Regions from separate parts of the Cytobacillus sp. Bac17 genome, predicted to be linked through region 3. Evidence: riboswitches for the same ligand, from Rfam matches in the RefSeq annotation. Region 3 holds a riboswitch; each other region holds the start of a gene.
What was found. Region 3 has a riboswitch for S-adenosylmethionine ahead of NR125_RS08305 (methionine ABC transporter ATP-binding protein). Riboswitches for the same ligand answer to the same signal wherever they lie in the genome.
Positions count from the first base shown of each region.

Region 1: it holds a riboswitch for S-adenosylmethionine, as region 3 does, so the genes downstream of both, NR125_RS24555 (LLM class flavin-dependent oxidoreductase) here and NR125_RS08305 (methionine ABC transporter ATP-binding protein) in region 3, are expected to answer to the same signal.
Region 2: it holds a riboswitch for S-adenosylmethionine, as region 3 does, so the genes downstream of both, NR125_RS03815 (2,3-diketo-5-methylthiopentyl-1-phosphate enolase) here and NR125_RS08305 (methionine ABC transporter ATP-binding protein) in region 3, are expected to answer to the same signal.

Region 1 is NZ_JALJRC010000032.1:38,592-41,869, forward strand. It holds gene NR125_RS24545 (ABC transporter ATP-binding protein) at 1-397, shown strand, start outside; gene NR125_RS24550 (ABC transporter permease) at 405-1,388, shown strand; SAM riboswitch class I at 1,506-1,609, shown strand; gene NR125_RS24555 (LLM class flavin-dependent oxidoreductase) at 1,720-2,769, shown strand; gene NR125_RS24560 (ATP-grasp domain-containing protein) at 2,785-3,278, shown strand, end outside.
Region 2 is NZ_JALJRC010000001.1:763,913-767,190, forward strand. It holds gene NR125_RS03810 (2-hydroxy-3-keto-5-methylthiopentenyl-1-phosphate phosphatase) at 1-534, opposite strand, end outside; gene NR125_RS03815 (2,3-diketo-5-methylthiopentyl-1-phosphate enolase) at 527-1,759, opposite strand; SAM riboswitch class I at 1,846-1,949, opposite strand; gene NR125_RS03820 (pyridoxal phosphate-dependent aminotransferase) at 2,042-3,214, opposite strand.
Region 3 is NZ_JALJRC010000004.1:73,079-76,356, forward strand. It holds gene NR125_RS08300 (methionine ABC transporter permease) at 1-395, opposite strand, end outside; gene NR125_RS08305 (methionine ABC transporter ATP-binding protein) at 388-1,413, opposite strand; SAM riboswitch class I at 1,567-1,670, opposite strand; gene NR125_RS08310 (O-acetylhomoserine aminocarboxypropyltransferase/cysteine synthase family protein) at 1,810-3,126, opposite strand.

The DNA.
Region 1 (3,278 bases), on a different contig from region 3:
CAGGAAGCTGGTCGATGATACGGGCCTAACGGTGCTCGTATCCAGTCATATTTTAAGTGAAATCGAGTTGCTGGCGGACCGTGTGGCTATTATGAGCCATGGGAAGATCGTGAAGGTCGGCAGCGTCAGCGATTTAGTTGGTGCACTGTCATCTGGTGTGGATTGGAGAGTCAGTGATTCTTTTCGTGCACTTGCTATTCTTAAAGAATCCCCATATGTCCAGGCTGCAGAACTATATGATGACCATACTATACACACTCTTATGGATGATAGCAAAACCTCGCTCCTGAATGAAGCTTTAATGAAGGCGGGTATTGATGTATGGACGATCGAAAGGAAAGTGCAGACATTGGAGGATCTATTTATTAGTTTGACAGGAGGCGATCATATTGTCTAATCCAAATATGGTTGGCCTGATTCATAATGAAGTGATGAAGATTGCTTCCAAAAAACGCATGGCGGTTGTCATCGTTATTTTAGTCATTCTAGTCTCTATGTTTACATACGCACAATACCGGGAGATACAGGAGAAAATCGAAAAACAGGGTACTCTGGACTGGAGAGTGGAGCTTCAGCAGGAGATTGTCGATCGGCAAAATCGGCTGGCATCGAGCGGAATCCAGGACGAGTTTAGACAGTTCCTTGAATTTGATCTGAAGCAAAAGCAGTATTATCTGGACAACGATATTAACCCAAACTATCCTGGAGCCCCTACGTTTATCCGCATCTTTTTCTCACAGGGAATTACGCTTGTCCTGCCTTTATTCATTATTATTATAATGGCTGATATTGTGAGCGGGGAATATAATGATGGCACCATCAAAACATTGCTGTCCCGGCCGGTTAAACGATGGAGAATCCTGATGGCTAAATGGCTGACGGTTTTGCTGTATACGTCATTGCTGATGGCGGCAACCGTGATTGTCTGTTATGGGGTTTCAGGAATCGTGCTCGGTTATGATGGCTGGACTGCACCTATTTTGACCGGATTTCAAGCTTCTGCATCTGGTGAGTTTTCAACGGAATACATCCATATCCTGTCGATGTGGGAATACCTGCTGATGTCAGTTGGGCTTGCCTGGGTGGTAACAGCGGTTGTTGGAACCATAAGCCTCATGATATCGGTTCTGGTGAAAAATACAGCGACTGGAATTGGGGCGATGATGGCCGTGTTAATCGCAGGCACCCTGTTATCTTCTATCGGTTCGAGCTGGACGAGCTCCAAGTATTTAGTGAACTTGAACTTTGATCTGATTAACTACTTAGAAGGTCAAGCTCCGCCGATTGAAGGGATGTCACTGCCATTTTCATTAACCATGCTTGGGATTTGGGCTGCCGCCTGTCTTGCTGTTGCGTTTTGGAATTTTACCCAGAAGGATATGTATTAAGAGTGTCATTATATAAGGATAATCCTTATTAGTATTTAGAGTTCAGAAATAATTGATTGACAATTGGGTGAATTTAAATTATTATCGCTTTAATTAATTAAAAAATTGAATATTTTCTTCTTATCCAGAGAGGTGGAGGGACTGGCCCTTTGAAGCCTCGGCAGCAGGTTCTGATGAATACTGTGCCAATTCCAGCAAGCGCATCGCTTGAAAGATGAGAAGAGGGTTGATAAAACTCTCTTCTTAGGAGGAGAGTTTTTTAATTGTTTATAAATCCAACTTAAGTTATGCGAAAAGTAGATATTTAAAAATGCAAGAGGAGAGAAGAAAAATGAAATATGGTTTCTGGTTGCCGATTTTTGGAGGCTGGCTGCGAAATGTAGAAGACGAAAATATGCCGCCAACCTTTGAATATGCTAAAAACGTCATTCAGTCGGCTGAAAAATGGGGATACTCGACTACGTTAATAGCTGAATTATATTTAAATGATATTAAAGGACCGGACCATGATTCTCTTGAAGCCTGGTCCACGGCAGCCGCACTTGCAGCCGTGACGGAAAAAATTGAAATTATGACCGCGGTCCGCCCTGGTTTTCATAATCCTGCTGTAGCAGCAAAAATGGCAGCCAATATTGATCAAATCAGCAACGGCCGTTTTACTCTAAATGTGGTTTCTGCCTGGTGGGCCGAAGAAGCGCGTCAATATGGCGGTATTTTTACAGAACATGATGAGCGTTATGCCCGCACTGAGGAGTTCATTGATGTTCTAAAAGGGTTATGGACGGAAGAAACCTTCCATTATTCCGGTCAATTTTACGACTTAAGGGACACGAAGCTTGCTCCAAAGCCAGTTCAAAGACCTAACCCGATTCTTTATGCAGGCGGTGAAAGCGAAAAAGGCAAGCAGACCATTGCAGAAAAATGTGATGCTTATGTTATGCACGGCGGAACGGCTGAGGAGATTGATCTGAAAATAGGAGAAATGAAGGCACGGCGTGAACAAACGGGCAATGCGCCATTCAGTTCTTTCGGAATGGCTGCTTATGTTATTTGCCGTGATACAGAAGAAGAAGCTCTTGCTGAGCTTGAAAAAATCACGGCTGTGAAGGATTCCAGCGGTTACGCCGGTTTTAAGGATTTCACTACAAAGTCACAATTAGAGCAGCAGATTCAGCTGCAGGATTACTCTGTCTCTAACAGAGGTCTGCGGCCAAACTTAGTAGGAACACCAGAGCAAATTGCTGATCGGATTTTACAATATGAAGAAGCTGGCCTAGACTTATTATTATTGCAATTTTCACCTCAGCTGGAGGAAATGGAACGCTTTGCAAAGACGGTTATGCCATTAGTGGAACAAAAACGCAGTTTAATAAAGAGCTAGAAAGGGGCCATAATAATGAGCAAGGTATATGTAATTCATGAAAATAGTGAGTGGACAGTCCATTTGACAAAAAGGCTGGAGGAACTGGGTGTTCCTTATGAAGAATGGCATTTAGACGAAGGAACGGTAGATTTATCGGCAGAACCTCCAGAAGGAATCTTCTATAGCCGGATGAGTGCTTCTTCTCATACCCGTGATCATCGCTTTGCAGCTGAATTTTCGGGACAAGTATTGGCCTGGCTTGAAGCACATGGCCGTACAGTGTTGAATGGAACGAGCGCTCTGAAGCTTGAAGTTAGTAAGGTTTTGCAGTACTTGGAGTTAAACAAATCTGGTGTCAGGACTCCCAAAACGATTGCAGCGGTTGGAAAACAACATATTATTAAGGCAGCCGAAGCATTTGCCGGACAGCCGTTTATCACGAAGCATAACCGTGCCGGTAAAGGCCTGGGTGTTCAATTATTCCATAGTATTGAAGCTCTAAAAGCTTATGTGGAGGGACCTTCCTT
Region 2 (3,278 bases), on a different contig from region 3:
CTGTTTGGCAGCCTCCAGATCGGTTACTGAATCTCCGATCACCACTTTAAAGGTGTTCTCATCCACCAGTTTCCTCATAATAGAAGGCTTGCAGCAGCCGCAATTCTTATTGCATTTTTCATCGCAGCTATGGGGCCATAAGATATTAATTGTATCTCCGCTAAAATCAGAACTATTGCAGAACACCTCTTCAAAGGGTCCATACTTATCCAGTACAGGAGCCACAAAAAAATCTATTCCTCCGCTGACTATATAAAGCGGTATTTTTTCTTTTTCCAGATAATCGATAAATGGCTGAAATCCCTCTCTTACTCTTGCATTTTCTAAGATGAAATCGGTGATAGCATCTTTCAGACTGCTTGGCAGAAGGGAAAACATCTTTCCTACTCCTTCTTGAATGGTAATTTCCTGTCCCAGAACTTGATTTTTTATCCCCTCCCATTGAGAAGGAGCAAAGTGCTTCATGATATGAATGATGTTATCGTTTTCGGTAATAGTTCCATCAAAATCACAAAATACCGCCACTTTAGCCATTCTTTACAGCCACCTCTTTGTACCCCCACAGATCAATCGCTTTTTTTAATTCAGGGAAGTTTGATGGAGCATCTGTTAAAGAAGCCCCATTTAAAATTAAATCTATTGCCTGGCGGAATGCCAAACCGCCTCCTCTTGCCCCATCCGGATGCCCATGTACGCCACCTCCGGCATTAATTACACTGTCTATTCCGAAGTCTTCGAAAAGCAAAGGTACAAGACCCGGATGGATGCCGGCTGATGGAACCGGAAAGGTTCTTTTGCAGAAATCATTCCTAGTCAGGGTATCCCCAATTGATAAGGCCAGAGTTTTTTCAAGGGCAACCGATCCATAAGGTGAAGGGAATAGAGACAAGTCTGCGCCTGCATACCTGAGGAGTTTGCCTAAAAGCAAAGGATAGGAAATCCCATAAACACTTGAAGCAGAAAGAGCTCCACTAACTGCAGGATGTGCCATGATAGGCAGCCCTATCTCATCATCTTCTCTTAATGACTGCAAAACATCGAGCCCATACGAGAATACGTTGAAGAGAAGAAGATCTGCACCAAGTCTGGATGCTTTCCTTGCCTTATCTTTTAAATCAAAAGACCTGCCTGTTAAATTCACAGCATATAGGGTACGGTGGCCTGTTTCCTCATAAACCTGCCTTAGCACTTCTTTGCCTTCGGTTATCCGGGCTTCAAAAGGTGTAAGGCGGTTTTCAAATAGAATTTCATCATCTTTTACAAGGTCGATGCCGCCAAGGGCCTGTTCCCTCAGCTGCGAAGTTAAAAAATCCATGTCTTTGCCCAGCACCCCTTTGAAGATGCTCATCAGAAGGGGTCTATCATATACATTCAGTTTTTCCCTCAGTCCGTCAATCCCGAATCGTGGCCCAGGAAAAAAGCTTTTAAGTTCATTGGAAAACTGTAAATCTAACAATTTAATCTTTCCATCCAATGATAGTTTTCCAAAGACTGTTGTTAATATTGCCGGTAAATCAGGACTGAAATTAACAGTTGGATAGGCAATCTTAATGACTGCGGCTGTTTCCTTTTTTTCTTCATCTTTAGTATAGTCTTCAACAGAAACGACCCTGCCTTTATGCTTTTCCAGCTGCTGTTTTTCTAGTTCCGGCAAATGGGTCCATGACCCGACCGTTAAGCCTAAAGCGATCTCCTCGGCCTTTTTCTCCGGGTTATGTTTTTCATCATGAACCAGATACGTTGCAATAATTTCACTCATGTATATTCTTCCTTTCAAAAATCAAAGAATGAAAACAATAAAAAACCTCTTCAAATAAGAAGAGGTTAGGATAGCAATCTAACATCTTCTTATCTTTCAGCTATAAGCTGCAAGATTTAGCACCGTGCTCATGTATAAGTCGGTTGCCGGGCTTCATAGGGCTAGTCCCTCCGCCTGCTCTTGATAAGAAAACGAAACGAGTATTCAGTTAATTTAGAATTAAAATTTAATTAGAATTATGACAGTGCTTAATATTTTTGTCAATTGAATTATGAGAAAAATTTAAAATAAATTTAATTTTTTTATTCTGCCCACTGCTTCTTTAAGTCTCTCCTCAGATGTCAGTAAACCCGCTCTCACATACCCTTCTCCAAAATCACCAAATCCGATGCCTGGTGCAACCGCAATATGCGCTTTATCCAAGAGATAGTCAGCAAACTCTTCCGATGTAAATTGTTCAGGGACCTTGAGCCATGCAAAAAAAGAGCCTTTAGGAGCTTGAACATTCCAGCCGATTTCCCTGAGGCCAGAGATGAATGTATTACGTCTGGATTCGTATATGGAATTCAATTCTTTAACACAATCCTGTGGTCCTGACAGAGCAGCTGCTGCAGCTTCCTGAACAGCACCAAACAAGCTGACGTATAGATGATCCTGCATAAGGTTCAGTGCTGCGACGACACTTGCATTTCCAGCTGCAAATCCAACTCTCCAGCCTGCCATATTAAATGTTTTTGAAAGTGTATAAATTTCAATTCCGACCTCTTTTGCCCCTTCTGCCTGAAGAAAGCTTTCAGGCTTTATGCCGTCAAAACCAATTCCTCCATATGCAAAATCATGGACGATGCAAATACCATGGCTCCTGCTCAAATCAACTGTTTCTTGAAAAAAGTCCTTGTTTGCCACTGCTCCAGTGGGATTATTTGGATAATTAAGGAACATCAGTTTAGCTGCATTAAGCTGGTCTGCTGACAATTCACTGTATACTGGCAGGAAGTTATTTTCTTCTCTTAGAGACATTGTCACCATTTTTGCTTTGGCAAGTGCAACACCTGACCAATAATCAGGATATCCCGGGTCCGGAACCAATACGCTGTCCCCAGGGTTTAAAAGGCATTGAGGGATTTCAACCAATCCTGCTTTACCACCAAAAAGGATGGCTATTTCGGTTTCAGGATCCAATTCAACATTAAATTCCCTTTTATAAAAGTCAGCAGCTGCCTTTTTTAAATACGGGAAGCCCTGGAAAGGGGAATATTTATGGTTTTGCGGATTATCGGCTGCACTTTGAAGACTCTTGACAATATGCTCTGGTGTAGGCATGTCAGGATTGCCCTGTCCAAGATTGATGACATCATGCCCTTGTTGGAGTTTTCTCCCCACTTTGGCTGTCAAAGATGCAAAAAACTGTTTAGGCAGACTTTTCAAAAGATCTGATTGCGGATAATTTACCAAATTGTTCACCTGCTTAAAAAAAAGATTGAAAATATAGTCACAAATGATATAACGTAAATGGTAA
Region 3 (3,278 bases):
CCCATAGACTTGGCCGCTTCAATTACACCTTTATCTATTTCCCTCAAGCCTATTTCCACCATACGGGCATAAAAAGGGGCGGCACCAATAATTAATGCAGGCAGTGCTGCATCTTCCCCGATCATTGTTCCTAGAAGAAACTTGGTAAATGGAATCAATAACACGATCAGAATAATAAACGGAATTGAGCGGAATATATTGACGAAAGCAGAAATAACTTTATTAATTGCTGCGTTTTCCCAGATGTTACCCTTGGAAGTCAGGAAGAGCAGCAATCCCAGAATTGCACCTAAAATAAAAGTTGCGAGAACAGAAATAGCTGTCATATATAGGGTTTCCATTGTAGCTTCCCACATGGAATCCCATTTCACATTTGGAAACCATTCGTTAAGCATTGGAAATCACCTCCACGCCAACCTGCTGAGAATGAATAAATTCAATGGCTTTTGCAACTTCCTCTGCTTCTCCATCAACATGGATGAATAAAGTACCGTAAGAACCATTCTGTGTCTGGGAAATCTTTCCTTGAAGGATATTTACGGTTACCTGGAAATTACGGATCAGGTTTGTAATCAACGGCTGTTCAGCTGATTCGCCGACAAACCCTAATTGCACTACTTTTCCTTTTGGATACAAATCGACCAGATGATCAATCGTTTCCTTAGTTTCTTCAGGCTCTGTCACCTGCTGTACAAACCGCTTTGTAATCACAGCTTTGGGATTCCTAAATACATCCAATACAGGCCCGATTTCAACAATTCGGCCGCCTTCCATGACTGCAACCCGATGGCAGATTTTACGGATAACGTGCATTTCATGAGTAATTAGGACAATCGTTAAGCCCAGACGCTCATTGATGTCAACAAGCAGCTCCAAAATGGAATCTGTAGTCTGCGGATCAAGTGCAGATGTCGCCTCATCACAAAGCAGTACTTTTGGATTGTTGGCAAGGGCTCTAGCAATTCCAACCCTTTGTTTTTGACCGCCGCTGAGCTGGGAAGGATAGGCATCTTCTCTTCCTTCGAGGCCAACGAGTTTAATGAGCTCGTCTACCCTTTTCAGCCTTTCCTGCCGGGAAACACCAGCAATTTCAAGCGGAAAAGCGATATTCTCTCTTACCGTTCTCGACCATAATAGGTTGAAATGCTGGAAGATCATGCTTATTTCCTGACGCGCTTTTCTTAGCTTGCTTCCCTTTATCTTTGAAACCTCATTTCCTGCAACTGTCACACTGCCATGGGTAGGAAGCTCCAGCCCATTCAGCATGCGGATCAAGGTACTTTTACCTGCACCGCTATATCCGATAACTCCGAAGATTTCTCCTTCCTTTACTTCCAGGTTTACATTGTCAACAGCTTTTACCTGGCCTTTTTTTGAAGAGAAAATCTTCTGTACATCTTTTATAGAAATCAACGTGAATTGTCACCTCTTTAATCGAAAGATACAGATTATAATTATTAGACTGCTTATATTCCCCTATTTTTTACTCCTTATAGGCTTTCATGCGCTAAAAGCAAAAATGCCTTTCTGCACATGAGCAGAAAGGCATTAAAAATTAAGTCCTTTCTCTCATCTGTCAAAGCTATGCTTTGAGTGAATTGGCACCATTTCAAATAATTGACGGTTGCCGGGCTTCATAGGGCACTTCCCTCCACCTCTCTTGATAAGAGCGTAACGATTTATATTCAATTAATATTTTAATAAATTAAGCAGTTTATTAATTACGTTTGCTATCGTATCATAGCCATCAAAAAGGTGTCAACGAAGAAATTTTAAACTTTCGGAAAAAAATGAATGGTAAATTTTCCTTTATGCTTTTGCAGAAAGTGATGTAATGCCTGCAGCTGCTTCGATCGCCTGTTCCAGATCTTCAATCAAATCTTCCGCATTCTCGATTCCGATAGAAATTCGAATTAGATCCTCCGGCACTCCCGCAGCTTTTAAACCTTCTTCATCAAGCTGCTGGTGAGTTGTACTTGCAGGGTGGATAATCAGGCTCTTTGCATCCCCGACATTTGCCACATGTGCCCAAAGCTTCAGGCTGTTTATTAGCTTGGCACCTGCTTCTCTTCCGCCAGCAATTCCAAACACAGCCACAGCTCCTGCTCCTTTCGGCATGTATTTATCCGCCAATTTTTTATCCGGATGGCTTTCATTTCCAGGATACAGGACCCAATTAACAGCTGGATGCGCCTCTAGATACTCCACTACTTTTTTCGTGTTGGCAACATGCTCTTTCATCCGTACATGCAAAGTTTCAAGCCCCAGTGTGAATTGAAATGCACTTTGCGCACTCATAGCAGGCCCTAAGTCTCTCAAAAGCTGTACGCGTGCTTTGATAATATAAGCCGCCTCGCCAATTGCTTCGCTATAGACAATATCATGGTAGCTGGGATCTGGCTCTGTAAAGCCCGGGAACTTATGGGAATTCCAGTCAAATTTTCCTCCGTCTACAATAATTCCTCCCATTGTTGTTCCATTGCCTAGCAGCCATTTAGTCGCAGAGTGTATAACAATGTCAGCCCCATGTTCGATCGGCCTGCATAGATAAGGTGTAGCAAAAGTGTTATCGACAATCAGCGGCACACCATTCTCGTGTGCAATTGCTGCTACCTTTTCAATATCCAGGATTTTTAAGCTTGGGTTCCCTATCGTTTCGGCAAAGATGGCCTTTGTTTTATCTGTAATCGCGTTACGGAAATTTTCCGGCTCTTTTGGATCAACCAGTTTCACTTTAATTCCATACTTGGGAAGTGTGACTGCAAACAAATTATAAGTACCGCCATATAAATTGGACGCAGCAATAATTTCATCCCCTGCTTCAGCTATGTTTAAAATGGCAAGCGTAATGGCAGATTGTCCGCTTGCAAGAGCCAGGGCACCAACTCCTCCTTCAAGCAAGGCCACTCTTTCCTCAAATACACTTACAGTCGGATTATGTATCCTGCTATAAATATATCCTGGCTCTTTAAGAGCAAAGAGATCTGCAGCGTGATCTGTATTCTTGAACTGGTAAGCATTGTTCTGGTAAATCGGTACCGCCCTTGCGCCAGTTACAGGGTCTGGCTTCAGTCCCCCATGCACTCCAATTGTTTCAAAACGGTAATTTTTTTGTTTATCAGTCATTGCTTTCTCTCCTCTATAAAAATTTTAGTATTTCTTATCGAAAAACTAAGAAAAATGCAAGGTGCCTGGAGCTAGACAGTTATCAAATTTCAAAGAAAAAAGTCTGATATTATGAAAAAACCCTCTTCATAAGAAGAGGGCTGTATCGTCTC